Regions from separate parts of the Paraburkholderia sp. BL18I3N2 genome, predicted to be linked through region 3. Evidence: predicted binding sites of a transcription regulator. Region 3 holds the regulator's gene; each other region holds the start of a gene.
The links. Region 3 encodes LexA, which represses DNA repair genes until DNA is damaged. Its sites were predicted from a motif close to ACTGTATNNNNATACAGT; they were not measured.
Positions count from the first base shown of each region.

Region 1: dinB (DNA polymerase IV) is a predicted target of LexA. The motif match lies at 5,059-5,076, and genes of this name have one in related genera.
Region 2: B0G75_RS30140 (putative DNA modification/repair radical SAM protein) is a predicted target of LexA. The motif match lies at 2,174-2,191, and genes of this name have one in related genera.
Region 4: B0G75_RS18530 (VRR-NUC domain-containing protein) is a predicted target of LexA. The motif match lies at 1,957-1,974, and genes of this name have one in related genera.

Region 1 is NZ_PVNC01000003.1:381,695-389,032, forward strand. Features, by position in the region: gene B0G75_RS11415 (hypothetical protein) at 1-60, opposite strand, end outside; gene B0G75_RS11420 (LysR family transcriptional regulator) at 710-1,660, opposite strand; gene B0G75_RS11425 (SDR family NAD(P)-dependent oxidoreductase) at 1,767-2,501, shown strand; gene B0G75_RS11430 (NADPH-dependent F420 reductase) at 2,531-3,172, shown strand; gene B0G75_RS11435 (nuclear transport factor 2 family protein) at 3,363-3,779, shown strand; gene B0G75_RS11440 (aminotransferase class V-fold PLP-dependent enzyme) at 3,794-4,921, opposite strand; gene dinB (DNA polymerase IV) at 5,195-6,340, shown strand; gene B0G75_RS11450 (heavy metal sensor histidine kinase) at 6,420-7,338, opposite strand, start outside.
Region 2 is NZ_PVNC01000016.1:51,612-58,949, forward strand. Features, by position in the region: gene B0G75_RS30135 (UdgX family uracil-DNA binding protein) at 1-943, opposite strand, end outside; gene B0G75_RS30140 (putative DNA modification/repair radical SAM protein) at 953-2,161, opposite strand; gene B0G75_RS30145 (2'-5' RNA ligase family protein) at 2,491-3,096, shown strand; gene B0G75_RS30150 (hypothetical protein) at 3,140-3,373, opposite strand; gene B0G75_RS30155 (DnaJ family domain-containing protein) at 3,646-4,047, shown strand; gene tadA (tRNA adenosine(34) deaminase TadA) at 4,044-4,781, shown strand; gene ldcA (muramoyltetrapeptide carboxypeptidase) at 4,810-5,736, shown strand; gene B0G75_RS30170 (GntR family transcriptional regulator) at 6,051-6,791, shown strand; gene B0G75_RS30175 (NCS1 family nucleobase:cation symporter-1) at 7,125-7,338, shown strand, end outside.
Region 3 is NZ_PVNC01000005.1:408,982-416,319, reverse strand. Features, by position in the region: gene B0G75_RS17360 (universal stress protein) at 1-208, shown strand, start outside; gene B0G75_RS17355 (DUF2939 domain-containing protein) at 368-1,030, opposite strand; gene B0G75_RS17350 (hypothetical protein) at 1,137-1,481, opposite strand; gene lexA (transcriptional repressor LexA) at 1,575-2,225, opposite strand; gene B0G75_RS17340 (sulfate ABC transporter substrate-binding protein) at 2,540-3,580, shown strand; gene cysT (sulfate ABC transporter permease subunit CysT) at 3,724-4,626, shown strand; gene cysW (sulfate ABC transporter permease subunit CysW) at 4,623-5,651, shown strand; gene B0G75_RS17325 (sulfate/molybdate ABC transporter ATP-binding protein) at 5,651-6,709, shown strand; gene B0G75_RS17320 (CysB family HTH-type transcriptional regulator) at 6,799-7,338, shown strand, end outside.
Region 4 is NZ_PVNC01000006.1:161,777-169,114, forward strand. Features, by position in the region: gene B0G75_RS18520 (lactate utilization protein B) at 1-1,227, shown strand, start outside; gene B0G75_RS18525 (LUD domain-containing protein) at 1,214-1,801, shown strand; gene B0G75_RS18530 (VRR-NUC domain-containing protein) at 1,990-3,873, shown strand; gene B0G75_RS18535 (ATP-dependent DNA helicase) at 3,870-6,134, shown strand; gene B0G75_RS18540 (alpha/beta fold hydrolase) at 6,312-7,163, shown strand; gene B0G75_RS18545 (mechanosensitive ion channel family protein) at 7,102-7,338, opposite strand, start outside.

The sequences.
Region 1 (7,338 bases), on a different contig from region 3:
GGAGGCGAGCGCAAACAGTAACGTCAACCGTCTCGTGAGATGAGGTGTTAGAGCGGACATGAATATCCTTGTCACGGGTGGAGCCCGCGTCAGGCGTGGCGGCGATTCTTATACGTTGGAACGGCCTGGATGCGCTTCGGAAAACATTCCTTTTGGTATTCAGGAAAATCGTCAATTAGCTCTTGCATCGTCATCTCCTCAAACCGGGGGTTGAGGAGATCATGGTGCGATTTGGATATAGCGTCCAAGACCGGTTTACTATTCGGATGATAAGCACCGCCTATGGTTGAAGTGTCACGCTGCTGCGGCCCGGACGGTGCGTGCGCTCAGCTACGTAGCTACGATACCGTCAGGCATGCCGAAGAATTCGGTTGGCAGGCGGCTTGCATTGGACGATAAACGCTGCTGCAGTTGCACGCGTCGACGGCGGCGGTCAAACGGACTGCTGATTCACGGCGTCACCTTGCCGAGCACGCATTGCGCGGTGTAGCAATTGGAAGGCGGAATTTTTTATTCGCCGGTGCCGACTCTGGCCGGCGAACGCGCGGCTGCCATGAATAGTCTGACCGGTGCTGCACGTCTGAACGGCATTGATCCCGGAGCCTAGCTGCACTACGTCATCGAACGCATCGCAGATCACCTAGCGTAATGGTGAACGTCGGCGTCCGACAGCAGGCCTCGGTGGCTATTGCTCACGCGTAGCCGTCCTTCACAATTTCTTTTTGCCTGCCCGTGAGACGGAGCGCTTGCTGGCCCCCTTCGAAAAGCGTTGACGATTGCCAAGAAGCGCAACCAGCCGCGTCTCGCATTCGGAAAATGCGTACCCGCGCCGCTGCGAGATCATGAACGTGAGGGCGCGCATGTGCCATGCGCGCCGTTGGAGTTCGACAAGTGTTCCGTTCGCGAGGTCTTGCGCGACCAGATGATGCGGCATGTGCCCCCAGCATAAGCCGCCCCTGAGCAAATCGTGCTTCGCGCCGAGGTCATTCACCAGCCACTGGCGTTCACCGGCGACCCCCAGTTGGGTCTTTTCCGCATCGGGCTGATTGTCGGTTACGACGAGCTGGATGTGCCGGCCAAATTCTTCCCGCGCGATCGGCCTCGCGATTGCGGCCAGCGGATGCGACGGCGCACAGACAGTCACCATTTGCGCTTCACATAAATACTGCCTTTCTATGGTACCCGGGCTCAGCTCCGGCACGTCGGTGATCGTCACCGCCAATGCGCACGTTCCTTCGAGAACCAGGCGCTCGCCGCCTTGCATGGTCGTCATGCGCAGATTGATTGCAACGGTTGGAAAGTCCGACTGCAGCCTGCGCAGGCATTCAATCAGGTGCGCGCGCGGAAAATAGGTATCCACTGCAATCGAGACCTGCGGCACCCCGGCTTCAGCAATCGCAACCGCGCGCATCTTCATTTCCTCGGTGCGTGAGATCACCGCACGAGCATCAGGCAGGAGGCTACGGCCCGCTGCTGTAAGCGTGGCTTTGCGGGCGTTGCGTTCGAACAGCAACACATCGAAGGCACTCTCGAGCGCGTTGATCGCGTGACTGATCGCTGACTGTGCACGCCTTAGCTCCCGTGCAGCCCCGGAAAAGCTTCCCTGATCACACACGGCAACGAAGGCCCGAAGTTGATTGATGGTGACGTTATCAAGCATACGTATCTAAAAAGTAGATGGCAGCTATAGATATTCAGTCAATTGGCTTCATGGATCAAGAGGTCCAGAATCGTATCTCTCGCTTTTGTTTCGAAGGACGCATGACATGAACAGACTGAATGGAAAGACCGCCGTCATCACCGGTGGCGCTACCGGCATCGGCCGGGCCGCAGCAAAGCGTTTCATCGAGGAAGGCGCGTTTGTCTTCATCTTCGGCCGGCGGCAGGAAGCACTCGACGCCGCTGTTGCCGAGCTCGGGCCCAATGCCCGCGCGGTGAAGGGCTCGGTCTCCGATCTGGCCGACCTCGACCGACTCTACGCGGCGGTGAAGGCCGAGCGCGGAACCCTCGACGTCGTTTTCGCCAATGCCGGGACGGGAGGCCTGCTTGCGCTAGGCAAGATCACCGCCGTGCACATCGACGAAACTTTCGACACCAACGTGAAGGGTACGATCTTCACGGTACAGCAGGCGCTGCCGCTGATGGGCAACGGTGGTTCGATAATCCTGACCGGATCGAGCGCCGGTACCACGGGCGCCCCGGCAATGAGCGCCTACAGCGCGAGCAAGGCGGCAGTGCGCAACCTCGCACGGACCTGGGCGGAGGAGTTGAAGGGCACCGGCATCCGGGTCAACGTGCTGTCACCCGGGGCGACGGCGACCGAACTCGCGAAGGAAGCGCTAGGCGAGGAAGGCCAAAAGGTCTTCGCCTCGATGACTCCGCTCCAGCGCATGGCCGATCCGGCAGAGATCGCAGCGGCCGCCGCCTTTCTCGCGTCGCCGGACAGCAGCTTCATGACTGCTAGCGAGGTTGCCGTTGACGGCGGCCTGGCGCAACTCTGACACGCTACGCCCGCCGGTCACTCCATTCGATATTCGGAGCCCGTAGGGCGTCGCACACCAAGGGAAGATATATGAGCTACGCAATTATTGGCTTCGGCAAGATCGGCCAGGCGCTTGCCAAGGCGTTTGCCCGAAGAGGCATCGAAGTGTCCGTTGCAACCACTCGCGACCCGGAAAGCTTTGCATCCGCCGCGGCCGCGATCGGACCCGAGATCATTCCCAAAAAACTGGCGGAAGCGGTCAAGGCGGACATCGTCTTTTTGGCTGTCGGTTTCAAGTCGCACCAGGATGTCGCGAAGGCGCTGTCCACCTGGCAGGGGAAGACTATCGTCGATGTGACCAATGCCTACGGCGTGTCCCCTGAGGAACTGGGGGGACAACCTTCTTCCAGGGTCGTCGCGCAGACGTTCACTGGTGGCAGGCTGGTCAAGGGCTTCAATCATTTGGGCGCTGCCGTGCTTGGACAGGATCCGGCCGTACATGGTGGCAGGAGAGTCGTGTTCCTGGCGAGTGATGATGATGGCGCCGCAGAAGAGATTGGTGCGCTTGCGGAAAATCTCGGTTTCGCGCCGATCAAACTCGGCGGCCTTTCGGAAGGTGGACTGCTTGTGCAGGCGCGGGGAAATAGCTGGGGTCAACTGATCTTTAAGGACCTGGTCAAGTTCGACTGATGAGTCGTGGTCGCAAGTTTCGATGCGATCCTGCTTCGTGGACAAAGAGCCAGCCACAGTTTGATTGAAGCGAGCGCGGCGCCGGCGGTAAGCCGCGCTCCGCTCATCTGGCGCGATGCCCTCGCCGGCAAATCCACAAGGTAGCCGACTAGATCGGACACGATCCGATAAAAGGAAATGGAGAGATTCAATGAGCGCCGAAGAGAATATTCAGATCGTAAAGGATTTCTTTGCAGCGATAGGTAGCGGCGACAAGCAAGGCGTGCTGGCGCTGGTTGCCGAAGATATTGAGTGGATCATTCCGGGCGAAGACTGGCCGCTGGCCGGCACGCACCGCGGGCACGCGGGATTGGCGAAAGTGCTTCAGAAGGCTTCCGACGAGGTGGAAACGACATACCCAGAGCCCCCCGAATTCGTGGCGCAGGGAGACCGGGTTCTGGTCGTCGGCGTCGCTATCGGGAAAATCAAAACCACGAACAGGACGTTCAAGGACGACTGGGTATTCGCCATTACCGTTCGAAACGGCAAACTGACGAATATCCGCGAATATATCGACACGCAAGCACTGGCGCGGGCCTCCGGGAGGGACGCGAACCCCAATCCCTGAACCATCTGGATGGACTAAACAATACTGCCCACCGCCTTCGCGAGCCTCTGCACCGCACCTTCCACATCATGCAGTTTGTCCAGGCCAAATAACCCAATACGGAAGGTCTTGAAATCCTCAGGCTCGTCGCATTGAAGCGGAACGCCAGCCGCGACCTGCAACCCTGCATCAGCGAACTTCTTGCCGGATCGAATCCCATCATCGTCCGTGTAGCTGACAACAACGCCCGGAGCCTCGAAACCTTGGGCCGCCACGCTTCTGAAACCCTTGTCCGCAAGGAGTGAGCGAACGCGCTTGCCGAGTTCAAGCTGCTCCGTTCTCACTTTATCGAAGCCGTATGCCTCGGTCTCCTTCATGACGTCACGCAATGTAGCGAGACCGTCCGTGGGCATCGTTGCGTGGTACGCGAACCCGCCGTTCTCATACGCTTCCATGATCTGCAGCCATTTGCGAAGATCGCAAGCGAAGCTGGTGCTCGTCGTTGCATCGATTCTTTCGCGGGCAAGCGGGCTAAGCATGACCAGCCCGCAGCACGGTGACGCGCTCCATCCCTTTTGCGGCGCGCTGATCAGGACGTCGACGCCGCTCGCCTGCATGTCGACCCAGACCGTGCCGGAGGCAATGCAATCCAGTACGAACATGCCGCCGACCGCATGCACCGCGTCGGCCACCGCGCGTATATAAGCGTCCGGCAGCATGATCCCCGATGCGGTTTCGACATGCGGCGCAAACACCAGATCCGGCTTGTTTTCCCTGATCGCAGCGACCACCTCTTCGATCGGCGGCGGCGCATACGCGGCCTGTCTCCCCTGTTCGACCGGGCGCGCCTTCAGCACGATCGCTTCAGAGGGAATGCCGCCCATGTCGAAAATCTGCGACCAGCGAAAACTGAACCAGCCATTGCGGATGACGAGACACTTCCTGTTCGTCGCGAACTGCCGGGCAACCGCTTCCATGCCGAAAGTGCCGCTGCCCGGGACGACTACAGCCGACTTCGCGTTGTAGACCTTCTTCAGAGAATCGGAAATATCACGCATGACTCCTTGAAAGAGCTGCGACATGTGATTGATGGATCGGTCGGTGTAAACGACTGAATATTCGAGGAGTCCCTCGGGGTCGACATCGGGAAGTAAGCCTGGCACGTTTTGTCTCCGGTTTTAGACGATATAAGGATCAAAACAGATTCTAACGAAAGCTACCTGTGGCCGAGGTAAAAAGCATTTTGCATTCGGGATCGCAGCGGAACCCAGTTTCCCGGGGTCCACGACCTGACAAAAACACTGTATGAATGTACAGTCTGGGTATTTGCGCCGCAGAACGCGATTTCTCGCGATATCGACGTTCATCACTACGGGCTCCGATAAGCGCCGTGTGGCCAAGACTAGACAGTGAACGCTATTTTTGAGTATCAAGGCATGCCAGATGATAGGCGCATAGCCCACATTGACATGGACGCGTTCTTTGCGTCCTGTGAACTTTCGCAGTATCCGGAACTGCGAGGCCAAGCCATGGTGGTTGCCGGCCGTCGTTCGGACGCGCCCCGAACCAACGCGGACGGCACGCGTGAATTCGCGCGGTTACGCGACTATGCGGGCAGAGGCGTCCTGACGACCGCAACCTACGAAGCACGGGCGCTTGGAGTTCATTCCGGCATGCCCACGATGCAGGCGGCCCGGCTAGCGCCGGATGCCATTCTCCTTCCGGTGAACTTTGATCTCTATCGAACGTACTCACGCCTGTTCAAGGACGCAATTCGGTCCGTAAGTCCGACAATCGAGGACGTGGGAATCGACGAGGTCTACGCCGACGTATCGCTCCTGAATGACGAATCGGAGCAAATTGCACGCAACCTGAAATCCGCCGTCTTCGAGGCAACCAATCTCACCTGTTCGGTTGGCATTGCGCCCAATAAGCTCCTGGCAAAACTCTGTTCGGACATGCAAAAGCCAGACGGAATCACGATCTTGCGGCTTGAAGATTTGCAAGCCAGGATCTGGCCCATGGCTGCCAGAAAAATCAACGGCATTGGGCCCAAGGCCAACGCCAGGCTGACGTCTCTAGGAATAACGACCATCGGCGAAATTGCCGCATGCAGCGAGCAATGGCTGATCGAACAGTTCGGACGCAGCTATGGGTCATGGCTTCGCAGAGTTTCCCATGGGCTCGATGACAGGCCCGTGGTGACTCATAGCGAGCCTGTCTCCATGAGCCGGGAGACCACCTTCGAGCAAGACCTGCACGCCGTACGACACAGGCAGGAACTCGGTGCCGCCTTTACCCGTTTATGCGAACAGGTGGCGCTGGATTTGCAGCGTAAAGGCTATCTCGCGCGCAGGATCGGGATCAAGCTTCGCTTCAACGACTTTCAGACGGTAACGCGTGACGTGACGCTCCCGGAACCCGTCGCGGACGCTAAGGCACTGCGTCACGCGGCCACCCAGTGTCTGAAACGGGTCGACCTTGTTAAATCCATCAGGCTGCTGGGCGTCAAGGCGGGCGGCCTCCAGCGTGCGGGAGCGACGGAGAGCGACGCGCCGGCTCAGTTCACGCTGGATTTTTAGTGCACGTGCCGGCAGCCGTGCAAATGTGTCTCGATGAGCCTCGAGACGACCTTCGAACGCCGCTGCGGCGTCTGCCGGTTCAGGCCGACTTGCTCTTCGCCAGCGACGAATAACCGCTTCCGTCAGCAGCCGCACTCGGGTTCGAGCGCGCTGCCGGCACGCCGGCTTCCATTGGCGAAACCGCCGCGACCGAAAACACAAAGGTGTTGATGCCGTGCGCGCTTTGCGCCGACACGCTGCCGCGATGCATCTCCGCGATCGCCTTCACGATCGCAAGACCCAAGCCGTGGTTTTCGCGGCTATTCGTGCGCGAGACTTCCGCGCGATAGAACCGGTCGAACAGATGTTGAAGCACATCTGGCGAGATCGGCTCACCGGGATTGGCCACCGCGACGCGCACCTGGTCTTCCTCACTCACGATCGTCACGCTGATCTCTGCACCCGGCTCGCAATGCTGGATAGCGTTCATCAACAGATTCGTGCAGGCGCGGCCAAACAGCGAGCGATTCACGCGCGCCATGGCGTCGCCGCGCAATTGAGCACGCACCCGCGCTTCTTCGAGCGGTATCTCCAGAAACTCCAGCGTATGCGCGACTTCCGCGGCCAGCGACACGTCGACGAGGCCCGTCGCACGTTCGCCCTGATCGGCGCGAGCGAGGAACAGCATGTCGTTGATGATCGCCCGCATGCGCTCATACTCTTCGAGATTCGATTGCAACGTATGGCGCAGATCGTCGACCGAGCGATTGCGTGTCAACGCCACTTCTGTCTGGCCGATCAGAATCGTCACCGGCGTACGCAGTTCGTGGGCCACGTCCGCATTGAACGATTCGAGGCGGCCATACGCGCCGTCGAGGCGCTCCAGCGCGCCATTGAAGGAGTTGGCCAGGTCGTTCAGTTCGAGCGGCAGCGAGGCCGTATTCAGACGCTGCGAGCGGTTATCTGGACTCACAGCGGAAGCGTCGCGCGTGAGGCGCGTGAGCGGCGCGAGGCCGAGC
Region 2 (7,338 bases), on a different contig from region 3:
TCCCGACCGCTTGCGTCGCATTGCGCCACAGGGCGCAACGCCGGCAGGTATCGAGCGACGAGGGTTGGTCGCGGGCCGGTTGCGCCATGTCCGCTTCGACCGGAATGGTTTTGCCGCCCAGCGCGCCGACGCCGCTCGCCTGCGCCACACGGCGCGCCCCGCTCTTCGCTTCACTGATCATGGCGGGGATCAGATGACCCTCCGGCAAGCCTTTCCAGAAGCGTACCGGCATGTGCTGTTCGAGCGCCGCTTCGTTCAGCCGCGCCGGATTGAACGTGCTGCGGTAGTAGGCGAGCCATAGCGCCTCGGCTTCGTCCGCGGTATCGCAACGATGGTCGCCGGGCAGCGCGTGGCGCTGCTCCAGATGCAGTTGCTCACCGTCCCAGAAGGCCGCGCCGCGCGGCGTGGTGATCATCCAGCTCGCGCGTCCCATGCGTTGCGAAAAGTGTTCCGCGGCCCACGCCAGCACATCGTGCTCGGGCTCGTACCAGGCGATGTATTCGGGTGTCTTCACCGTCGATGCTGACGCCGGCGCCTGCTTGCGAAACCGCACGTAAGCGATCATGTCGTGCTTGGCGCGCCGCACGCTTTTGGCCATGCGGTGGAGGCGTGCGCCATCTTCGTCCGCCGGCGAGGCGACCGCGTGGTCGCCATGGTGCCAGCGCCATAAGACCCTATACAAAAACGCCCAGCGCTGTGACTCGCGGAACAGCGCGGCGTCTTGCAATAGGGCCACAAGTTCCTTCGAAACACGCACGGCGGTGGAGCGAGGCTCTGCATCCTCGGACGTCGCGCCATAGTCGAACAGCGCCTGCTCTTGCGGCGACTCAGGTTCCTGCTTGACGCGCCATTCGATCACCTCCGGTGCCAGGCCTTCGGCTAAAGCGCCGAGCGATGCGGCGCGCCAAGCGAGGAAATGGTCTTCGATAACAATGGAACGCATCGCGACGTTTCACAACAACGCCAGTTGCACCGGGGGCGCCAACACCCGGCGCAAGCGGGCCGACGACGTGTCATGCAGCGCTGCGCGATAGTCTTGCGTCACGACGAACGGCTTGATCTTTTCCAGCGGACAACGCAGTCGCACGAGATCCTCGTAACGCACACGACGCGAACGCCGTAACTCGACCAGGCGTTTCGCGTTGCGCATGCCGATGCCCGGCACGCGCGCGATCATACGCAGCGGCGCGCGGTTCAGGTCGACCGGAAACTGGTCGCGATGCGCCAACGCCCACGCGAGCTTCGGATCGATGTCGAGCGACAGGTTGCCGGGTTGTTCGAACAGTTCGTCCGCGCTGAAGCCGTAGCCGCGCATCAGGAAATCGGCCTGATACAGCCGGTGTTCGCGTAATAACGGCGGCGCCTGAGCCGGCAATGCGGAAGGGCTGTCGGGGATCGGGCTGAAGGCGGAATAGTAGACGCGCTTGAGCCTGTACGCTCCGTAAAGCGTCGCGGCGGTCTGCAAGATCGTGCTGTCGTTCGTCTGATCCGCGCCGACGATCATCTGCGTGCTCTGGCCCGCGGGCGTGAACTTCGGGGCCTTGGCGTCGCTATGGGCTTCTTCCTGCGCAAGGCGGATCGAGCCCATGGCGAGCTTGATAGTGCGGACGTTCTTTTCCGGCGCGAGCCGCGCGAGGCTGCTGTCCGTAGGCAGTTCGATGTTCACGCTCAAACGGTCGGCATAACGCCCGGCTTGCGCAATTAACTGCGGATCGGCATCGGGGATCGTCTTCAGATGAAGATAGCCGCGAAACTGATGATCCTCGCGCAGCGACTGCGCGACGCGCACGAGCTGTTCCATCGTGTAGTTCGACGACCGAATGATTCCGGAACTCAGAAACAGCCCGTCGATGTAATTACGCCGGTAGAAATCCAGCGTCAGCTCGACGACTTCCTCGGGCGTGAAGCGCGCACGCGGCACGTTGCTCGAGCGCCGGTTGACGCAGTACTGGCAGTCATACAAACAGAAATTGGTGAGCAGGATTTTCAGCAGCGAGACGCAGCGCCCGTCAGGCGTGAAACTGTGGCAAATGCCCGCGCCGGTGCTGGCGCCCAGACCGGCAATGCCGCGCGAGCCGCGCTTGGGCGCGCCGCTGCTTGCGCATGACGCGTCGTACTTCGCGGCGTCGGCCAATACTTCCAGCTTTTTGAGCAGTTCCACGTTGCCACCGATACTGTATGAATGTACAGTATCGTACGTGGAGAGACTTGACTGCAAGTGGTTTTTTTAATGGGAAAACGAGCGTTGGCTCGGGGCGTGTCCGGCGAACGAGCGGGGCGCAAGCGCTACAACGTAAATGCGCGTGTGCGGGATTGCGCCGCGTTTTTTGCCTGCAACGCGGCGTTATCTCAAGAGTAACGATCGGTTTGATAAAAGGCGATTGTGGAGCCTCGCACAATCGGGCGGTCGGCATAGATCAGGTACGCGGGTGCGCTCGCACAACGAATGGAGATTCATCGACATGCCGGCTTTATCCGGTCAGGAATGCCATGCCTGAACAACTCTGGCTGTCTGGGCTCGAGGCGCCACCAACGCCGACAGATGGCCTGTTCTTCGCCGTCTTTCCCGATGCGACCACAGCGGCCAGTATCTCGAAGCTCGCGCAAAAGCTTTGCGGCGAGACGCGCGCGCGAAGCAAGCCGCTTGCTGCGGGCCGTCTACATGTCACCTTGCATCACCTGGGAAATTTTGCGGGTGGTTTGCCGCAAGAGCGGGTCGATGCGGCGAGACAGGCAGCCGCGTTGATCAGAATGGAGCCGTTTAGCGTCGAATTCGACACGGCGGTCAGCTTTGCGTCGAAACCGCGACCGGGACCGCTGGTGCTGGGCGGAGGCGAGGGTGTCGCTGGCCTGCACGTACTGCACGACGCCCTGGGCCGTGCGCTGCAGAACGCCGGTTTTGAGGACCGCGCGGTTTCATCCGCGGCGCACTTCACGCCGCATGTCACGCTAGCGTACGGGATGCCGTGGGTCGCGGCACGTCCCGTTGAGCCGGTCTGCTGGAACGTGCGTGAGTTTGCGTTGATGCACAGTTTGCTCGGGCGTACGCGGCATGTCGCGTTGGCTCGCTGGACTTTGGCTGGCGCCGAATCATAGCGCGCGTTGTCTGGGTGAGGGCGGCCTGTCGAAGGGCGCCGAGCTAGAACCGCATGCCGGTCGCGCAACCGCCGGCGAAGCCGCCACCGCTTCCGCCCGCGCCACCGCAGAACACGCCACAACCGGATAGCGCGAGCGCGATAGTGACGGAGGCCAGCGTCGCGCGTAGCCACGTTTTTGGAATGCGTTTGCCGGCATGCTTAAAGTCTGCGGCGAGATGCGGATTGACGCGGGCGTCGAAAGTGATGACGGCGTGGTTGCGGCGTGAAGTGATCATTCGGAATTGCATAACGTTGGTGGCTCTGGGGAGCGGCGAGCGAAGACGCATAAGCGTCGTTCGGTGAAAGTGTTTTGTCAGGTTTTGTCGCAGGAAATGGGACGGCAAGCAGAGCGGCAAAGGCGCGGCCGCGGAATCGCTGAGGCTAGCGCACAACCCTATGCCCTCGAATGCGCAGAAACTGAAAACGTAGGAGGTTTCGTCGGTTCGAGAAGCGGAACGATCGTGCGCGCCCTGATAGAATGCTTGGGCCGCAACGTAGTGGATTGCAGATGAGATTGCTTGATGCGTTAGTCGAACAGCGTATTGCCGCCGCCGCCGCGCGAGGCGAATTCGACGAGTTACCGGGCGCGGGCGCGCCGCTGTCCCTGGAAGACGATGCTCTGGTCCCCCAGGAAGTACGCGTCGCCAACCGGATTTTGAAGAATGCGGGCTTCGTGCCGCCCGCTGTCGAGCAGTTGCGCGCGTTGCGTGACCTGCAGGCGGAGTTGAATGCCGTGAGCGACCGTGCTACCCGTTGCCGTCTCCAGGCGCGCATGCTGGCGCTCGATATGGCACTTGAATCGTTGCGTGGCGGTCCGCTGGTTCTGCCGCGCGAATACTGCCGGCGCATTGCCGAGCGGCTATCCGAGCGCGCGGGCAGCCTTGATACGGCAGACGCGGGTTCGCAGTGAGCGAACCGCTTACCCATTCCGCCGTACCGGATTCAGATTCCGTCGAGTCTCACGCCGGACTGAATGTGCTGGGTTCCCAACGCTCAGTGAGCGGCGTCGCTGAATTGGGAGCGACCGATTCGGGCGCTGCCGACGCCTCGGCGGGTTCGGATCCCACTCCTGGCGAACCGCCCGCATCTTCCACCGTCCCCGAAGTCTCGGAGCGCGATCGCCGCTTCATGGCGCTCGCGCAAGCCGCCGCCGAAGAAGCGCGCGCCGCCGGCGAAGTGCCCGTTGGCGCGGTCCTCGTGCGCGGTGAAGAAGTCATTGCGACCGGTTTCAATCATCCGATCGGCGGCCACGACCCGTCGGCGCATGCGGAAATGGCCGCGTTGCGCGCCGCGGCGCAAGCCGTCGAGAACTACCGTTTGCCGGGCTGCGAACTTTATGTGACGCTCGAGCCGTGCCTGATGTGCGCCGGTGCGATCATGCATGCGCGCATCGCGCGAGTCGTGTTCGGGGCGCGCGATCCGAAAACCGGCGCGTGCGGAAGCGTGGTCGACGCCTTCGCGAATCCGCAGTTGAATCATCACACCACGGTGATCGGCGGCGTGCTCGAAAACGAATGTGGCGCCGCGCTCAAATCGTTCTTTGCCGAGCGACGGCGCGCGAGCCGCGAAGCACGCGCGGCGGCACGTGCCGCCGCAGCCAGCGCACCGGGCAGCATCGAACCGGGCCCGGCTGAGTCGCTCTAAAACAACAACGTCCAACCAGGTCTTGCCAATGACCGTCCATCGCACCATCCAACTGATCGCGCCGTCCGGGTATCCGCATGACCCCGAGGTGCTGCATCGCGCGTTGCAGCGCTTCCATGCGCAGGGGCATCGCGTCGATGGCGTGGAGACGACGAAGCGTCGCTACCAGCGCTTTGCTGGCACCGATGGCGAGCGCGCGGCCGATCTGAACCGGCTCGCCGATCCGTCGCGTAAGTTGCCGGACATCGTGCTGGCTGTGCGCGGCGGCTACGGCGCGGTGCGCATCCTGCACGGACTCGACTACGAAGGGTTGCAGCGGCGGCTGACCGATCAGCCGATCGCGCTGGTCGGACACAGCGATTTCACTGCGATCCAGCTTGCGCTGCTGGCACGCGCCGGCGTGAAAACTTTCGGCGGCCCGATGGTGATGAGCGACTTCGGCGCGGAGGAACTGAGCGAATTCACCATGCACCACTTCTGGTCGGCGGTGACGAAGCCGACCATGACGATCTCGAACAACACGCCGCAAGCGCAGCCGGTCGACGTCTCCGGCATGTTGTGGGGCGGCAATCTGGCGGTGCTGACGTCGCTGATCGGCACGCCGTACATGCCGCCGGTGCAGGGCGGCATCCTCTTTCTCGAAGACGTCAACGAGCAAGCGTTCCGGGTCGAGCGGATGATCTATCAGTTGCACCTGTCCGGCATTCTTGCGCAGCAACAGGCGCTCGTGCTGGGCGATTTCTCCGGCGCCAAACCCTATGAATACGACAACGGCTACGACCTGCACGCAATGATCGAGCAAGTGAGGTCGGTAATCGGCATTCCGGTCGTCAGCGGGCTGCAATTCGGGCATGTTCGCAACATGCTGACGCTGCCGGTGGGCGCGGACGCGCATCTCGTCGCGGATGCACACGGGTTCAAACTAAGCTTGTCGGGCTATCCATACCTCGCCTGAACTGGCGGAGCGAGGGGGCGGGCGGTCGTCCGCTTTCTTTTTGTCCTCTACAACGCAACTAACGGTCGGTTTTTGCGGCGTACTTGCCAACAGAAGGACCCGGAAGCTGCGCCAATTTTGTTGACAAAACCAGCCGCCAATAGACGGTCGCCGCCTCATCTAATTAAACTCATGCCGAGACAGCACAGGCCGCGCGGACCATACGAGCGGCATATCAGGTATGCCTCTCCCCGAAGATTGTCGAAATTCAGGTCAAAAATTGTTGACAATTTTAATGTCCATCCTATGATGACCAACATACCGAGACGAACATCATGTCCGACACAGACTCCGCCGCCGCGAATAGTTTGAAACCCGAAGCGATCACCGAGCGCATCCGCGCGGCGATCCTCGAGCATCGGCTCGCGCCGGGCGCCAAGCTGACAGAAGCACAGTTGTGCGAAGTATTCGGTGTGAAGCGCGGCCCGATCCGGCAGGCGCTGGCGCAGTTGGCCACCGACCACCTTGTCGATCTCGAACCGAATCGCGGGGCGTTCGTGGCAAGTCCGTCGCTGCAGGAAGTGCACGAAGTGTTCGAGATGCGTCGAATCATCGAGCTCGCGGTGGTCGAAAAGATCTGCAGCGGCCACGGCATGCGGCGTTTGAAGAGCATCGGCAGCATGATCGGCCGGGAACGCAAAGCGTTCGAAACGCGTGATTTTCCGGCGTGGATTCGTCTGTCGGGAGAGTTTCACACCGAGTTGGCGGGACTCACGGGCAACGCCGTGTTGTGCGACTGCCTGAACGGCCTGGTGGCACGCTCTACGCTGATTTCCGCGCTGTACGAGTCGCTCGGACGCAGCCCATGCTCGTTCGAGGACCACGAAGCCATTCTCGCCGCGCTCGACGCCGGCGATGCAAAAGAGGCGGCGGCATTGATGTCGCGCCATTTGCAAAGCGTCGAGTTGAAGATGCTGGACCGCCCCGCACGTGGCGCGGCCGATCTGCATGAAGTGTTCGGCGCACTCAACGGTGCAGCCAGAGATTCATCGAAGACCAAGTCCGCGCCAGGCTGAGGCAGGCGGCCGGCGTGCGCCCGTTGCCGGTGCGCGCCGCACTGAATTGAACTGAACGAATCAAGCGTTGCAAGGCGGCTCGGCGCGAGCGCTGCCGGCTTGTGCACGCCTGTCCGCCGCCGGGCGACGGACCTCGGGTAATGACGCATCGCTGGACTTCGCGGCTGCTGGCGGTGCGATAACCACAAGTACTTCAAGTACGGAGACATCCGCGGCACGGCCGGACAGACGCGCCAGGACCCTCGATTCATACGGACGAGGAGGGCGCGACTGGCATGGCCGATGCAACGTCCTTCGATTCGCTATCGACGGTCCCTATTCCAAGGAGGAATCATGGCTCAGTTCAGTGCAGCGCCCGGCAATCCCGCAATTCCCACTTATGCAGACGACGGCGCATCCAGCGAACCGTCCATGCCCGCAGGCTACAGCGACCGCCTCTATAACGAGGACCTCGCGCCATTACGGCATCAAACCTGGGGCGCGTACAACATCTTTGCGTTCTGGATGTCGGACGTGCACAGCGTCGGCGGCTACGTATTCGCGGGCA
Region 3 (7,338 bases):
GCATTTCGCATTCGGCCATCCGATCGATGAGATCGCCAACCTCGCCAATGAACTGCATGTCGACCTGGTGGTGGTCGGCCACCGCTGCCGCACGGGTTTGTCACGATGGTGGATGGGCGCGGGCAATACGCCGCTGCTCGACCGTGTCTCGTGCAGCATTCTGGTTGCGTGCTCTTCGGCGCAGGAGCAGCAGCAAGCGGCGGCGTGAGGTGCATGTCGGTCACTGAGGGCGGGTGGTCGACTGGCGGCCGGGTACTCCGGCCTCACCTACCTGGTGGCCCCGACGTCATAACGAAGTCGCTGCACGACTCGCTGAACAATTGGCGCGACCAGAGGATCGGCGCCGAACAAAGCCGACCTGCCGCGATCACTCGTTCAGATTGACCGCGGCGAACTTCCACGTGAACACACCCTCGCGCTGAAAGATCGCCGAGTAACGCGCGTCGCCGGCGCCATGTTGGTACGTGACAACGAACTCGTTGAGGCCGCGGTAGCCCGCCGTGGTTTGCGGCGGTTGCGGGGGCGTGGCGTTGGTATTTCCATTCGCCGCGTTACCGGCAGGCGGCGCAGCCGGTGCTGCCGCAGTCGCGGTGGCGTCCGGCGCATTGTTCGCGGCTGCCGGCGCAGGCGGCCGTTCACCCGGATCGCCGCGCGGCGGCATGCCGTTCAGCAAGGCCGCCACGCCGTCCGGTGTGGCGTACGCATCCACGAGCGGACCGATCAATGCGACGCCGATCATCGCGCCAATGGCGGCCAATGGATTGCCGTTACTATGCGCGCCAAGCCGACGTGTCAGCAGGCCGGCGACCTGTTCCTTCAGGCTCTCACGCAACGCGGGGAAGTCGACATACTGGTTGACCGTTTGCGCGTCGCGCGCATCGGCCGCGCGTTTGAGATTGTTCAGCGCGATGTACGGTGACGCATAAGCAAACCCCAGTGCGGCGATCACCGCGATTACGACTAGCGTGACGATCAGCGGCTTTGTGGCGCTGCCTCTGCTGCCGCGTTGGATACGTTTCGGAACTGCCATCGAGTGGGACTCTCCATCAGGTGTGATCTAACGTGGACCGCGGCCACGCGAAAACGATCCCACGCAATGCAATCTCTCGCCGCCCCGTTCTAGAACCGCCTGGACATCAAGACTCGAACACCGCGCCGTGCACGTTCGCTTCATCGGCGATGCAGCGGTCGATCATGCGGCAAACCGCGTCCATTGTGCCGACCATGATGAGACGCGACGGCCCGTGATAGACCCGCACCGGTGCGCGACGCGCCGGTTCGGCCGTATTCAAACCCGAATTCAACGACACGCGGGCAAACGCCGGCAACGATGACGGCAAGCTCGACGCAGCCTCGGGCGAGTCGAACAGCGACGGCGTGCTGAGCGTGGCCGCCTCGATCAACGAGCAGGGCACCAGCTTGCGAAGATGGCGCAGACGACCGAACTGGCGAAAGGGCAGCAGGCGGGCAAGACGTTCCATGAGACTCTCCAGACGATGCGACGTTGATGCGGCGCTATGCAACATTAATGCGACATTGACGCGGCTTTTTATTCTGTCGAACGGGCAGGCGGGTTAGAACTCGCCGGGCCGAATCAGCCCCACGGCGATGCCCTCCAGCGCGAATTCCGCACTGCCGGTTTCAACGAAGATGTTTTCGTAATCGGGGTTCTCGGCGATCAGTTCGAGCCCGTTCGGCCGGCGCTTCAGGCGCTTGACCGTAACGTCGTCGCCGAGCCGGGCAATGATGATCTGGCCGTCTTTCGCTTCGCTGCGCTTTTGCACCGCGAGCAGGTCGCCGTCGAAGATGCCCGCGTCGCGCATGGACAGCCCGCGCACCTTCAGCAGGTAATCCGGCTTGCTCGAGAACAGCGCCGGGTCGCAAGCGTAGTGCTGCGAGATATGTTCCTGCGCGAGGATCGGGCTGCCGGCGGCGACGCGCCCGATCAGCGGCAGCGACAGTTGCATGATGCTGGCGTGCGGCAGGGTGAACTGGTGCGGCGAGTCTTCCGGCCCGGCCAGCAGGCGAATGCCGCGCGATGCGCCGGCCGCGAGTTCGATCACGCCCTTGCGAGCGAGCGCGCGCAAATGTTCTTCTGCCGAGTTGGCCGAGCTGAAACCCAGTTCGGCGGCGATCTCCGCGCGGGTGGGCGGAAAGCCGGTACGTTCGATAGCCCTGCGGATCAGATCGAAAACCTGCTGCTGTCGTGCGGTGAGTTTGGTCATGGCGCCACTGTATGTATGAACAGGTGCCTGTATTTTTATACAGTATTCGGCGCAATTCAAGCTTTACTTTAAGTTCGGGGTGAAGGGTGGCGTTCCAGCGTCGTTGAGCGATGCTCCAACACCCGTTTTCGCGCCGCAACGCCTTATCCAGCTGTCATTACCACTTTTGCGTATTAAAGAATGAAGAAACATTATTTTTAATGATGAAAGCCCTTCGATAGACTGGCCTCCCAGTTGGCGCTCATGTGCACGTGACCGCGACGCGAGAAAAGACACCACACGCTGTTTCAGCGGACAACGCGGAGAAAGTTGACATGAATCACCAAGGTACGGGGCTGGCAGGCAGGACGAAGAAACTGATCGCGGCGCTCGCATTGGGCGCGGCCGGCGCGCTCGGCGTGATGGCGCAGGCGCACGCCGCCGACACGACGCTGCTGAACGTGTCCTACGACCCGACGCGCGAGCTGTATCAGGACGTCAATCAGGCGTTCGGCAAGGAGTGGAAGGCGAAGACGGGCGAGACGATCACCTTCAAGCAGTCGCACGGCGGCTCCGGCGCGCAGGCTCGCTCGGTGCTCGACGGCCTGCAGGCCGACGTGGTGACGCTGGCGCTCGCCTACGACATCGACGCACTGGCCGGCAAGGGGCTGCTCGACAAGGGCTGGCAGAAGCGCTTGCCGGACAACGCGTCGCCGTACACGTCGACGATCGTGTTTCTGGTGCGCAAGGGCAACCCGAAGCACATTAAGGACTGGGACGATCTGACCAGGCCGGGCGTGTCGATCGTGACACCGAATCCGAAGACGTCGGGCGGCGCGCGCTGGAATTACCTCGCGGCGTGGGCGTATGCCGAGCATCAACCGGGCGGCAATGATCAGAAGGCCAAGGAATTCGTCGGCAAGCTGTACAAGAATGCCGGCGTGCTGGATTCGGGCGCGCGCGGCGCGACCACCAGCTTCGTGCAACGCGGTATCGGCGACGTGCTGATCGCGTGGGAAAACGAAGCGTTCCTGTCGCTGAAGGAATTTGGTCCGGAGAAGTTTGAGATCGTGGTGCCGTCGGTCAGCATTCTGGCTGAACCGCCGGTCGCGGTGGTGGACAAGGTGGTCGACAAGCACGGCACGCGCAAAGTCGCCGAAGCGTATCTGAACTTCCTGTATAGCGAGCAAGGCCAGGAGATCGCGGCGAAGAACTTCTACCGTCCGCGTTCGAACAAGGTGCCGGCCGAGCTGACCGCCAAGTTTCCGAAGCTGAAGCTCTACACGGTGGACGATTCGTTCGGCGGCTGGACCAACGCGCAGAAGACGCACTTTGCCGACGGCGGCGTGTTCGATTCGATCTATCAACCGCAGTAACACGCCCGCTGCCGGAATCGGCAACGGCATAGGCAAAACGGCGCGGCAACGCGTCACTCCCGAGCGCGCCCCATGGGGCGCGCTTTTGGCCGCCAGGGCCCGGCGGCCGGCAACACGAGCATCAACCTGAACGAGTAACGAGCATGACGACGTTGACCTTCCGAAAACCGAGCGCGTTGCCCGGTTTTGGCCTGACACTCGGCATCACGGTGGCGTATCTGAGCCTCGTGGTGCTGATTCCGCTTGCGGCGACCTTTCTCAAGACCGCTACGCTCGACTGGAGCCAGTTCGTGCGCGCGGTGAGTTCGCCGCGCGTGCTCGCGTCGTATCGGCTGACATTCTTTTCCGCGCTTGGCGGCGCGCTGATCAACGCGGTGTTCGGCTTTCTGGTCGCGTGGGTGCTGGTGCGCTACACGTTTCCGTTCAAGCGCATCGTCGATGCCGTGGTCGATCTGCCGTTCGCGCTGCCCACCTCGGTCGCCGGCATTTCGCTCGCGGCCGTGTACGCGGGCAACGGCTGGATCGGGCAGTTCCTCGAACCGCTCGGCCTGAAGATCGCGTTTACGCCGGCGGGCGTGCTGGTCGCGCTGACCTTTATCGGTTTGCCGTTCGTCGTGCGCACGGTGCAGCCGGTGCTCGAAGAGTTCGAACGCGAGCAGGAAGAAGCGGCGGCGTGTCTCGGCGCCTCGCGCTGGCTGACGTTTCGCCGTGTGGTGTTGCCGGCGGTGTTTCCGGCTCTGCTGACGGGCTTCGCGCTGGCTTTCGCCCGCGCGCTCGGCGAGTACGGCTCGGTGATTTTCATCGCCGGGAACGTGCCGATGAAGTCGGAAATCACGTCGCTCCTCATCATCACCAAGCTGGAGCAATACGACTATGCGGGCGCGACGGCGCTGGCGGTCGTGATGCTGGTGGTGTCGTTCCTGATGCTGCTCTTCATCAACACCTTGCAGTGGTATTTGCAACGGCGCACGAGCCGTGGCGGCGCAGGCCCGGCGCCTGCCGTTGCGAGTGTCGCGGCGATCGGTGCCGGCGGAGGTGCGCAATGAGCCGCGATTCCGTAAAGAATGCAGGCGCGGCAGTAGCCGTGGCGCCGCGCGCGCCGCTGAACGTTGCGCGCCGGCCCGATCCGGTCACCGAGCCACCTGTCGTGCGCTGGATTCTGACCGGCGTCGCGCTGCTGTTTCTCGCGCTGTTTCTGGTCGTGCCGCTCGCCGCCGTGTTCTATCAGGCGTTGAACAAGGGGCTTGGTTTCTATCTGGAATCGCTCGCCGATCCGGACGCACTCTCGGCGATCAAGCTCACCGTGATCACCGCCGCGATCGCGGTGCCGCTGAACCTCGTGTTCGGCCTCGCGGCTTCGTGGTGTATCGCCAAGTTCGAGTTCCGCGGCAAGGCGCTGCTGACCACGCTGATCGATCTGCCGTTCTCGGTGTCGCCGGTGATCTCCGGCTTGATCTATGTATTGATGTTCGGCGCGCAGGGCTGGTTCGGCCCGTGGCTGCAGGATCACAACGTGCAGATCATTTTCGCGGTGCCGGGCATCGTGATGGCGACGATTTTCGTCACGTTCCCGTTCGTCGCGCGTGAACTGATTCCGTTGATGCAGGCGCAAGGCAACGACGAAGAAGAAGCCGCGCACGTGCTGGGCGCGTCGGGCTGGCAGATTTTCCGCCGCGTCACGCTGCCCAACGTCAAATGGGGTCTGCTGTACGGCGTGATTCTGTGCAACGCGCGGGCGATGGGCGAGTTCGGCGCGGTGTCGGTGGTGTCGGGCCATATTCGCGGTCAGACCGACACGATGCCCTTGCACGTCGAAATTCTCTACAACGAATACAACTTCTCGGCGGCGTTCGCCGTGGCGTCGGTGCTGGCGCTGCTCGCACTCGTGACGCTCGGCCTGAAGCTGCTCGCCGAGCGTCATATGTCGGCGGAACTATCGGCCGCGCGCGACGTGCCCGCTTACGCGGGTCCAGTCACACCGCCGGACAATGCAAAACCCGTAACACACACGCAAGCAACGCAAGCCACGCATGCATCGCAGCAACACCCGCTCAAGCAAGGAGAGCTGTAATGGGTATCACCGTTCGTAACCTGCAGAAGCGCTTCGGCGATTTCGTCGCGCTCGATAACGTCTCGCTCGACTTTCCGCCGGGTGAACTGGTTGCGCTGCTCGGGCCGTCGGGTTGCGGCAAGACGACCTTGCTGCGCGTGATCGCGGGACTCGAATACGCCGACGGCGGCCAGGTCGTGCTGCAAGGCCAGGACGTGGCGACGGTCGGCGCGCGTGAGCGGGAAGTGGGCTTCGTGTTCCAGCATTACGCGCTGTTCCGCCATATGACGGTGTTCGAGAACGTGGCGTTCGGCTTGCGCGTGAAGCCGCGCAAGGAGCGCCCTTCTGAAGCGGTGATCCGCGAAAAGGTGCATGAACTGCTCAAGCTCGTGCAACTCGACTGGCTCGCGCAACGCTATCCGTCGGAATTGTCGGGCGGCCAGCGGCAACGTATCGCGCTCGCGCGCGCGTTGGCCGTCGAACCGAAAGTGCTGCTGCTCGACGAACCGTTCGGCGCGCTCGATGCGAAGGTGCGCAAGGAACTGCGCAGCTGGCTGCGGCGCCTGCACGACGATCTGCATATTTCGACGATTTTCGTCACGCACGATCAGGAAGAAGCGCTCGAAGTCGCCGACCGTATCGTCGTGCTCAATCGCGGGCACGTGGAGCAGGTGGGCAGTCCGCAGGACGTGTACGACCATCCGCAGACCTCGTTCGTCTACGAGTTTCTCGGCGCGGCGAACCGTCTGCACGGCAACGTCGACGCGAGCGGTTTCGTCGTGGACGGCGCGGCGTTGCCGGTTTCCATCAAAGCCGATTTCAGCGGCCCGGCGTTCGCCTATGTACGTCCGCACGATCTGCAGTTGTATCCGCAGGCGTCGGGCCATCGTGAAGGCATTGTCGTCGACGTGCGGCGCGTGGTGACGCTGGGCGGCTCGGTGCGGGTCGAACTCGCGGGCCGCGAGGGCAACCTGCTCGAAGCCGAACTCGATCGTGAAGCGTGGCGCGATCTGCAGCTCTCCATCGGCGACGGCGTGACGGCGGTGCCGCGTGCATTGCGCGTTTTTCCGGCGCAGTGAGCGCGGTCAGGCGCGCACCAACAGCAACACGACCCGGCGTTTCAATCGAACTCAAATAACTTAACTCTGGCAAAACCGGAGACATCAAGATGAATTTTCAGCAATTGCGCTTTGTGCGCGAAGCCGTGCGCCAGAACATGAATCTGACCGAGGTGGCGAACGTGCTGTACACGTCGCAATCGGGCGTATCGAAACAGATCAAGGATCTGGAGGACGAACTCGGCGTCGACATTTTCATTCGACGCGGCAAGCGTCTCACCGGCCTTACCGAGCCGGGCAAGGCCGTGCATCAACTGATCGAGCGGATGCTGCTCGACGCCGAAAATCTGCGCCGTGTCGCGCGCCAGTACGCCGATCAGGATAGCGGCCACCTCGTCGTGGCGACCACCCACACGCAGGCCCGCTATGCGTTGCCGAAGGTGATCCGTCAATTTACCGAGGTGTTCCCGAAAGTGCATCTGGCGCTGCGTCAGGGCAGTCCGCAACAGATCGCGCAGATGATCATCAACGGCGAAGCGGACATCGGCATCTCCACCGAAGCGCTCGACCGTTTCCCGGATATCGTCACGTTCCCGTGCTATTCGTGGCATCACGTGGTGGTTGTGCCGAAAGATCATCCGCTGGTGGGC
Region 4 (7,338 bases), on a different contig from region 3:
GAACACACGCTGTCGAACCTCTCGCAGTATCTCGAACAGTTCGCGGCGGCCGCCGAGGCCAACGGCGTGACGGTTCACTGGGCCGCTACCGCCGAAGAGCACAACGCGCTCGTGCACCAGATCATGTCGGAGCGCGGCATGACCACGCTCGTCAAAAGCAAGTCGATGCTCACCGACGAATGCAAGATGCGCGAGTATCTCGAACCGCGCGGCATCACGGTGATGGAAACGGACCTGGGCGAACGCATCCAGCAACTCGATCATCAGGACCCGAGCCATATGGTGGTGCCGGCGGTCCACAAACTGCGTGCCGATGTCGCCGAACTGTTCGGCCGCACCATCGGCACCGATCCGAAGAACAGCGACATCCACTATCTCGCGGAAAGCCAGCGGATGAACACGCGGCCGTACTTCGTGCGCGAGAAGACCGCCGGCATGACTGGCTGCAATTTCGCGGTGGCGGAGACCGGCACGGTCGTGGTGTGTACGAACGAAGGCAATGCGGATCTGTCGGCGAATGTGCCGCCTTTGCATATCGCGTCGATTGGAATCGAGAAGCTCATTCCGAAAGTGTCGGACCTCGGCGTGTTCATCCGCATGTTGTCGCGCAGCGCGCTCGGCTCGCCGATCACGCAATACACCTCGCATTTCCGCGCGCCGCGTCCGGGCACGGAGATGCATTTCATCCTCGTCGATCACGGCCGCTCGGAGCGGCTCGCGATGGAGGACTTCTGGTACTCGCTCAAATGCATTCGCTGCGGCGCGTGCATGAATACGTGTCCCGTGTACCGGCGCAGCGGCGGGCTGTCGTACGGCGGCACATACTCGGGACCGATTGGCGCGATCATCAATCCGACTTTCGATCTGAAGCGCTATAGCGCGCTGCCGTTCGCGTCGACGCTCAATGGCAGTTGCACCAACGTGTGTCCGGTGAAAATCAATATTCACGAGCAGATCTACAAGTGGCGCACGGTGATCGCCGAGCGCCATGAAGTGCCGTTCGTGAAGCAGGAAGTGCTGAAGATGGCGGGGCGTTTGCTGGCGAGCCCGACGTTGTATCGCGCGACGGTGTCGTCGATGGGCAGCGCGCTGCGGCGGCTGCCGAATTTCGTGCTGTATAACCCGCTCAATATCTGGGGCAAGCAACGCGAGTTGCCGGAGGCGCCGAAGCTGACCTTCCACGCCTGGTACAAAAAGAATCGTGGAGACGGCAATGGCAACGCGTGAGGCTTTTCTGGACAGGGTTCGCCAAGCACAGCCGCCGTCGCGGCCACGGCCCGAGGTGCCACTTTTCGACGCGGCGGGCGGCGATCTGCGCGCGCGCTTCACGGCGGCCTTGCAGGCGATGGGCGGCACCTGCGTCGAAGCCACGTCCGCGACCGACGTGAGCGGGCTAATTCGCGAACGCTTCGGCGCTGAGGCCTCAGTGGCCTCGGCGGCCACTGAGGTGCCGGGCACGCGCGCGCTCACCGCCGATACGGAACCCGCTTCGTTGCAGGATATCGACGTCGGCGTGGTGCGGGCGCGCTTCGGCGTCGCCGAAACCGGCTCGGTGTGGTTCAGCGAACGGGAGTACGTGGTTAACGCGCTGGGCTACATCGTGCAGCATCTGGTCGTGCTGCTCGATCCGGCGCAATTGATCGACGGTTTGCAGGACGTGTACCGGCGTGACGATTTCCGCGATGCGCGTTACGCGGCGCTCGTCACCGGACCGTCGGCGACGGCGGATATCGAGGGCGTGCTGATTCGCGGCGCGCAAGGCGTGCGTTCGTTGACGGTGGTGTGGCTGGCGGCGCAATGAAAATGCGGTAGCGGCGGCATGATCGAATCGCACACTGCGGCATTCCGTCCGATAAGCCTGCCACTCTGCCGATCGCGGCGGGCGTCTTGGGTCACGTGCGCATGGGGTTCGTCGAAAACGCGGTGGTCGGGCTCGCCACGGATTTTGCTATCATCACTGTATAAACATACAGGTTTCATGAAAGTGCCGTGGCAACAACTGCTTCTCCCTACGCTCTCTACTATCTGCTGAACTTCGAGTGCGCCCTCGCGTGGCTCGCGCAGCGTTACGACGATCTGTTCGACGCACGCGAGCAAGCGTTTCTGCGCGAGTTCGCCGCGTTGCCTCAGTCATCGCGTGCGCTGCTGGTTCGCATGCTGATGCGCAAAGGCACGCTGTTCCGCGCAAGCCGCCTGTCTTACCACGAGATCGGCTGCCCGTTACAGGCGGCCGCGCCGATCGCGGCCCTCGGCTGGGTCGACACCGAACCGAGGCTCACGCTCGACGAACTGTTCGCGGTTACCACGCGTCCCGGGTTGATGGAGATATTCGCGGATGCCATCGCGATGATTCCGGGCGCGCGGAACCTGCGCAAGCCGGATCTGCTGGAAACATTGCGCCCGTTTTATGCAAGCGAAATCGACGAGCAAGACGCCACGGCGCGTCCGCTTTCGGCATGGCATAGCCGAACGGAGGACCGCGTTTTTCACGTGGCGATCGCGCCGCTTTGCGAACGCTTGCGGTTGATGTTCTTCGGCAACTTGCAGCAGGAATGGTCGGAGTTCGTGCTCGCCGATCTCGGTGTATTCCAGTACGAGAACGTGGCGTTCGCGCCTTCGTCGCGCGCGTTTCAGCAGCGCGCGGACGTCGACGTCTATCTCGCGCTGCACGCATGCCGTGAAGCGCTCGAATGCTTGCCCGGTGACGAGACGGAAGCCGTCGCGGTCGAAGAGATCGTCGCCACTGTCGTCGCCATTGAAACTGCCAACCCCTGGCTCGAAACGCGGCGCGCGAAACTGTTGTTCCGCATCGGCTACCTGTGCGAGCGTCGGCAGAACTGGGTGGCCGCGCTCGCCGTTTATGAGCGTTGCGCGTGGCCCGGCGCGCGTCATCGGCGCATGCGGGTGCTGGAACGCAGCGAGCGTTTCGGCGATGCTTTCGCGCTGGCCTCGCAAGCCGCCGCCGCACCGGAGAGCGAAGAAGAGGCGCAACGCGTCGCGCGTATGCTGCCGCGTTTGCAGCGCAAGCGCGGCGAACCGGTCGCGCGCGTGCCTGCCGCTCGCCCGGTCGAGCGCAGCACGCTCGTGTTGCCGCGACCCGAAACGCCGACGCCGGTCGAATACGTGGCCCGCGATCATTTGACATGCGAGAGCGCGCCGGTGCACTACGTCGAGAACGCGCTGATCAACTCGTTGTTCGGGCTATTGTGTTGGGAGCCGGTTTTCGCGGCGTTGCCCGGCGCGTTTTTTCATCCGTTCCAGCGCGGTCCCGCCGATCTGCACGCGCCGGACTTTCATGCGCGCCGCGCTGAGCAGTTCGCCGCGTGTCTCGAACAACTCGATAGCGGTGTCTATCGCGAGACGATCGTGCGGCATCTGCATGGCAAGGCAGGGCTGCAATCGCCGTTCGTGTTCTGGGGGCTGCTCACGCCGGAGCTGGTTGCGTTGGCGCTCGACTGTCTGCCGGCCGCGCATCTGAAGCTGTGGTTCGAACGCTTGCTGCGTGACGTCCGCGGCAATCGCTCCGGTTTGCCGGACCTGATCCGCTTCTGGCCGGCCGAACGCCGCTATGAGTTGATCGAAGTGAAGGGCCCGGGCGACCGCTTGCAGGACAACCAGATTCGCTGGCTCGCGTATTGCGCGCAGCACGGCATGCCGGTGCGCGTGCTCGATGTGCGCTGGGCCGATGAAGCGGTAGTCGCGGAAGGTGGCGCGGCGGAAGCTGCCGCCCAGGCCGCCACCGAGGCCGTCCCTGAGGCCGCCGTCAACTTTACTGTCGAGGTCGCTGCCGAGGCCTCCACCAACGCCACTATCGAGGTCGCCACCAAGCCCGCCACAAACACCATCACCCCAACCACCGAGGCCCGCGCATGACCTACGTGGTCGCTGTGCGAGCGATGTGCGAGTTCACCGCGAGGCGTGGCGATCTGGATCTGCGCTTCACGCCTGCACCGACCTCGCTCGAAGGCATGGCGGGCCACGTGACCGTCGCCGGCCGGCGCGCGAGCGGCTATGAAACCGAGATCACGCTGACCGGCACGCACCGCAATCTGACCGTGCGCGGGCGCGCCGACGGCTACGATCCCGTCGCGAACCGCGTGAAAGAGGTCAAGACGCATCGCGGCGATCTCGAACGCATGCCGGCCAATCATCGCACGCTGCACTGGGCGCAGGCGCTCGTCTACGGTCATCTGCTGTGCCGGACGCGGGAGCTAACGGAGCTGACCGTAGCGCTGGTGTACTTCGATATCGGCACGCAGAAAGAGGTACTGCTGACGCAAACGCACACCGCGCGCGACCTGGAAATTTTCTTCGTCGAGCAATGCGAATGCTTTCTCGATTGGGCGGTGCAGGAAGAAGCGCATCGGGCCGAGCGCAACGCGGCGCTCGGCGCGCTGCAGTTTCCGCACGGGCAGTTTCGCAGTGGGCAGCGCGAGCTGGCGGTGTCGGTGTATCGCGCGGCGCGCGACGGCAAGCCTTTGATGGCGCAGGCGCCGACCGGCATCGGCAAAACGCTCGCGACGATTTTCCCCTTGCTCAAGGCGTGCGCTGCGGACCAGATCGAGCGGATATTCTTTCTGACCGCCAAGACGCCGGGCCGCGCGCTGGCATTGGACGCGATCGAAACACTCCATCAAGGCGCCACGCGTCTGCCGTTAAGAACCCTCGAACTGGTCGCGCGCGACAAAGCCTGCGAGCATCCCGACAAAGCCTGCAACGGCGAATCCTGTCCGCTTGCGCGCGGCTTCTACGACCGGCTCGACGCGGCCCGCAGCGCGGCGCTGGCCGGTCCGCGCCTCGACCGCGCGGCGGTGCGCGAAGCGGCGCTCGCCAACGAGGTCTGTCCATACTATCTCGCACAGGAACTGGCGCGTTGGGCCGACGTGGTGGTCGGCGATTACAACTACTACTACGACAGCAGCGCGATGCTGTACGCGCTTACGCAGATCAACCAGTGGCGCGTCGGCGTGCTGGTGGACGAGGCGCACAATCTGCTCGACCGCGCGCGGCGCATGTACAGCGCGTCGCTCGATCAGGCCGCGTTCCGGCTCGCGCGCAAGACGGCGCCGGCCACCTTGCGCAAGCCGCTCGAGCGGCTGCAACGCGAGTGGAGCGCCGTCAAGCGCGCGCAGACCGCGACCTATCAGGTTTATGCCGAGGTCCCCCGTAAACTGCTCTCGGCCGCGCAGAATCTGATCGGCGCCGTCACCGATCAACTGGCGGAAGCACCGCTGACCATCGACGAAGCGTCGCTGCGTTTTTTCTTCGACGCGATGCATTTCGTCGCGCTGGCCGAGCAGTTCGGCGAGCATTCGATCTTCGATATCACGCTCGCCACAGACCGTTACGCGCCGCGCGACAAAACGAATGCCACGCTGTGCGTTCGCAACGTGATTCCCGCGCCGTTTCTCGCGCCTCGCTACGCGGCCGCGCGCACCACGGTGATGTTCTCCGGCACGCTCAACCCGCATCATTTCTATCGCGACACGCTGGGCCTGCCCGAAAAGACCCAATGGCTCGACGTGGAAGGGCCCTTTCGCGCCGAGCAGTTGCAGGTGCGCGTGGCCGGCAACGTATCGACGCGTTGGCGCGACCGCGAGCGTTCCCTCATGCCGATCGTCGATCTGATCGCGAAGCAATACGCGGCGCAGCCGGGCAACTATCTGGGCTTTCTGAGCAGCTTCGAGTATCTGCAGCGCGTGGTCGCGCTGATGCGCGAGCGGCATCCGGAGTTGCCGGTCTGGGCGCAGGAACCCGGCATGGACGAAACGGCGCGCGACGCTTTTCTCGCGCGCTTTCGCACCATGGACCAGGGCGTGGGCTTCGCGGTGCTCGGCGGCGCGTTTTCGGAAGGCGTCGATCTGGTCGGCCAGCAATTGATCGGCGCGTTTATCGCCACGCTCGGTTTGCCGCAGATGAACGAGATCAACGAACAGATGCGTCGCACGATGGAGACGAGGTTCGGCAACGGCTACGACTACATGTATCTGTACCCAGGCTTGCAGAAGGTGGTGCAGGCGGCCGGGCGCGTGATTCGCACGGAGCAGGACCAGGGCGTGGTGCATCTGATCGACGACCGTTATCGGCGGCCGGAAGTGCGGCGCTTGCTGCCGCGCTGGTGGGACGTGCAATAGCGGGGGAGCACGGGGCTTCGTCAGTGCGCCTCTTTACCTCCCGGGTAATCGACGTGCCTACTGCCGCCCGGCACAGTGGTGGCACGGCATCACGATTCCCACTTGAGGCCGCAACGATGTTGCATGGGACCAGAGTCAGCGCTAAAGCGCCGACTCTGGCCGACAAAGGAGACTTCCATGAACGCAACCGCCCCCTATCTCGCCGACGAACCGAACACCATCCGCACCGCCGACAACACGCGCCTTTTCTACCGCGACTGGGGGCAGGGCACGCCGCTCGTGTTCCTCTCAGGCTGGACGCTCAATTCCGACATGTGGGCCTACCAGATGGAACCGCTGTCGCGCCTCGACTGCCGCTGCATCGCGTACGACCGGCGCGGGCATGGCCGTTCGAGCGACCCGGGCCGCGGCTACGACTTCGACACGCTGGCCGACGATCTGGAAAGCGTGTTGAGCGCGCTCGATCTGAGCGGCGTCACGCTGGTCGCGCATTCGATTGCGAGCGGTGAAGCGGTGCGTTACCTGACGCGTTACGGTTCGGCGCGCGTCGCCCGGGTCGCGTTCGTCGCGCCCGCCGCCACACCGTATCTGCTGAAGACGGAGGACAACCCGAACGGCATCGACGCCGCCTTGTTCGAGCAAGGCCGCCTCGCGCTGAGCCGCTCGTTTCCCGACTGGATCGAAGCGAACGCGGCGCCGTATTTCGGGCCCGGCGTGTCGCGCGCGCCGATGGACTGGACGATCCGCATGATGCTGCAAACCTCGCATCAGGCGATGCTCGAACTGGCCCGCGTGCAGACCATCACCGATTTTCGCGCGGAACTGGCGCGGATCGAGGTGCCGTCGCTGGTCCTGCATGGCGACCGCGATGCGTCGGCGCCGCTCGAACTGACCGGGCGGCCCACCGCCGCGCTGATACCCGGCGCGTCACTGCATGTCTACGAAGGCGCCGGTCACGGCTTTTACTTCACTCATGCGGAGAGGTTGAACCAGGATTTGCTGGCGTTCCTGGGCCGCCAGCCGGCTTAGGATCGACGGGCAACTGGTCTTCCACCGGCGCGTCGGCCTGGGCGGGAGCACCGGCGCCATCGGCGGACGGCGCGGCGGCGGGCCGATCGTCCCGCGCTGCGTCACGTGAGCCGGGTGCGTCTTTGTGCGCGTCATCCGCTTCGATCCTGGCCGGCGCGCTTTCCGGATCCCACGT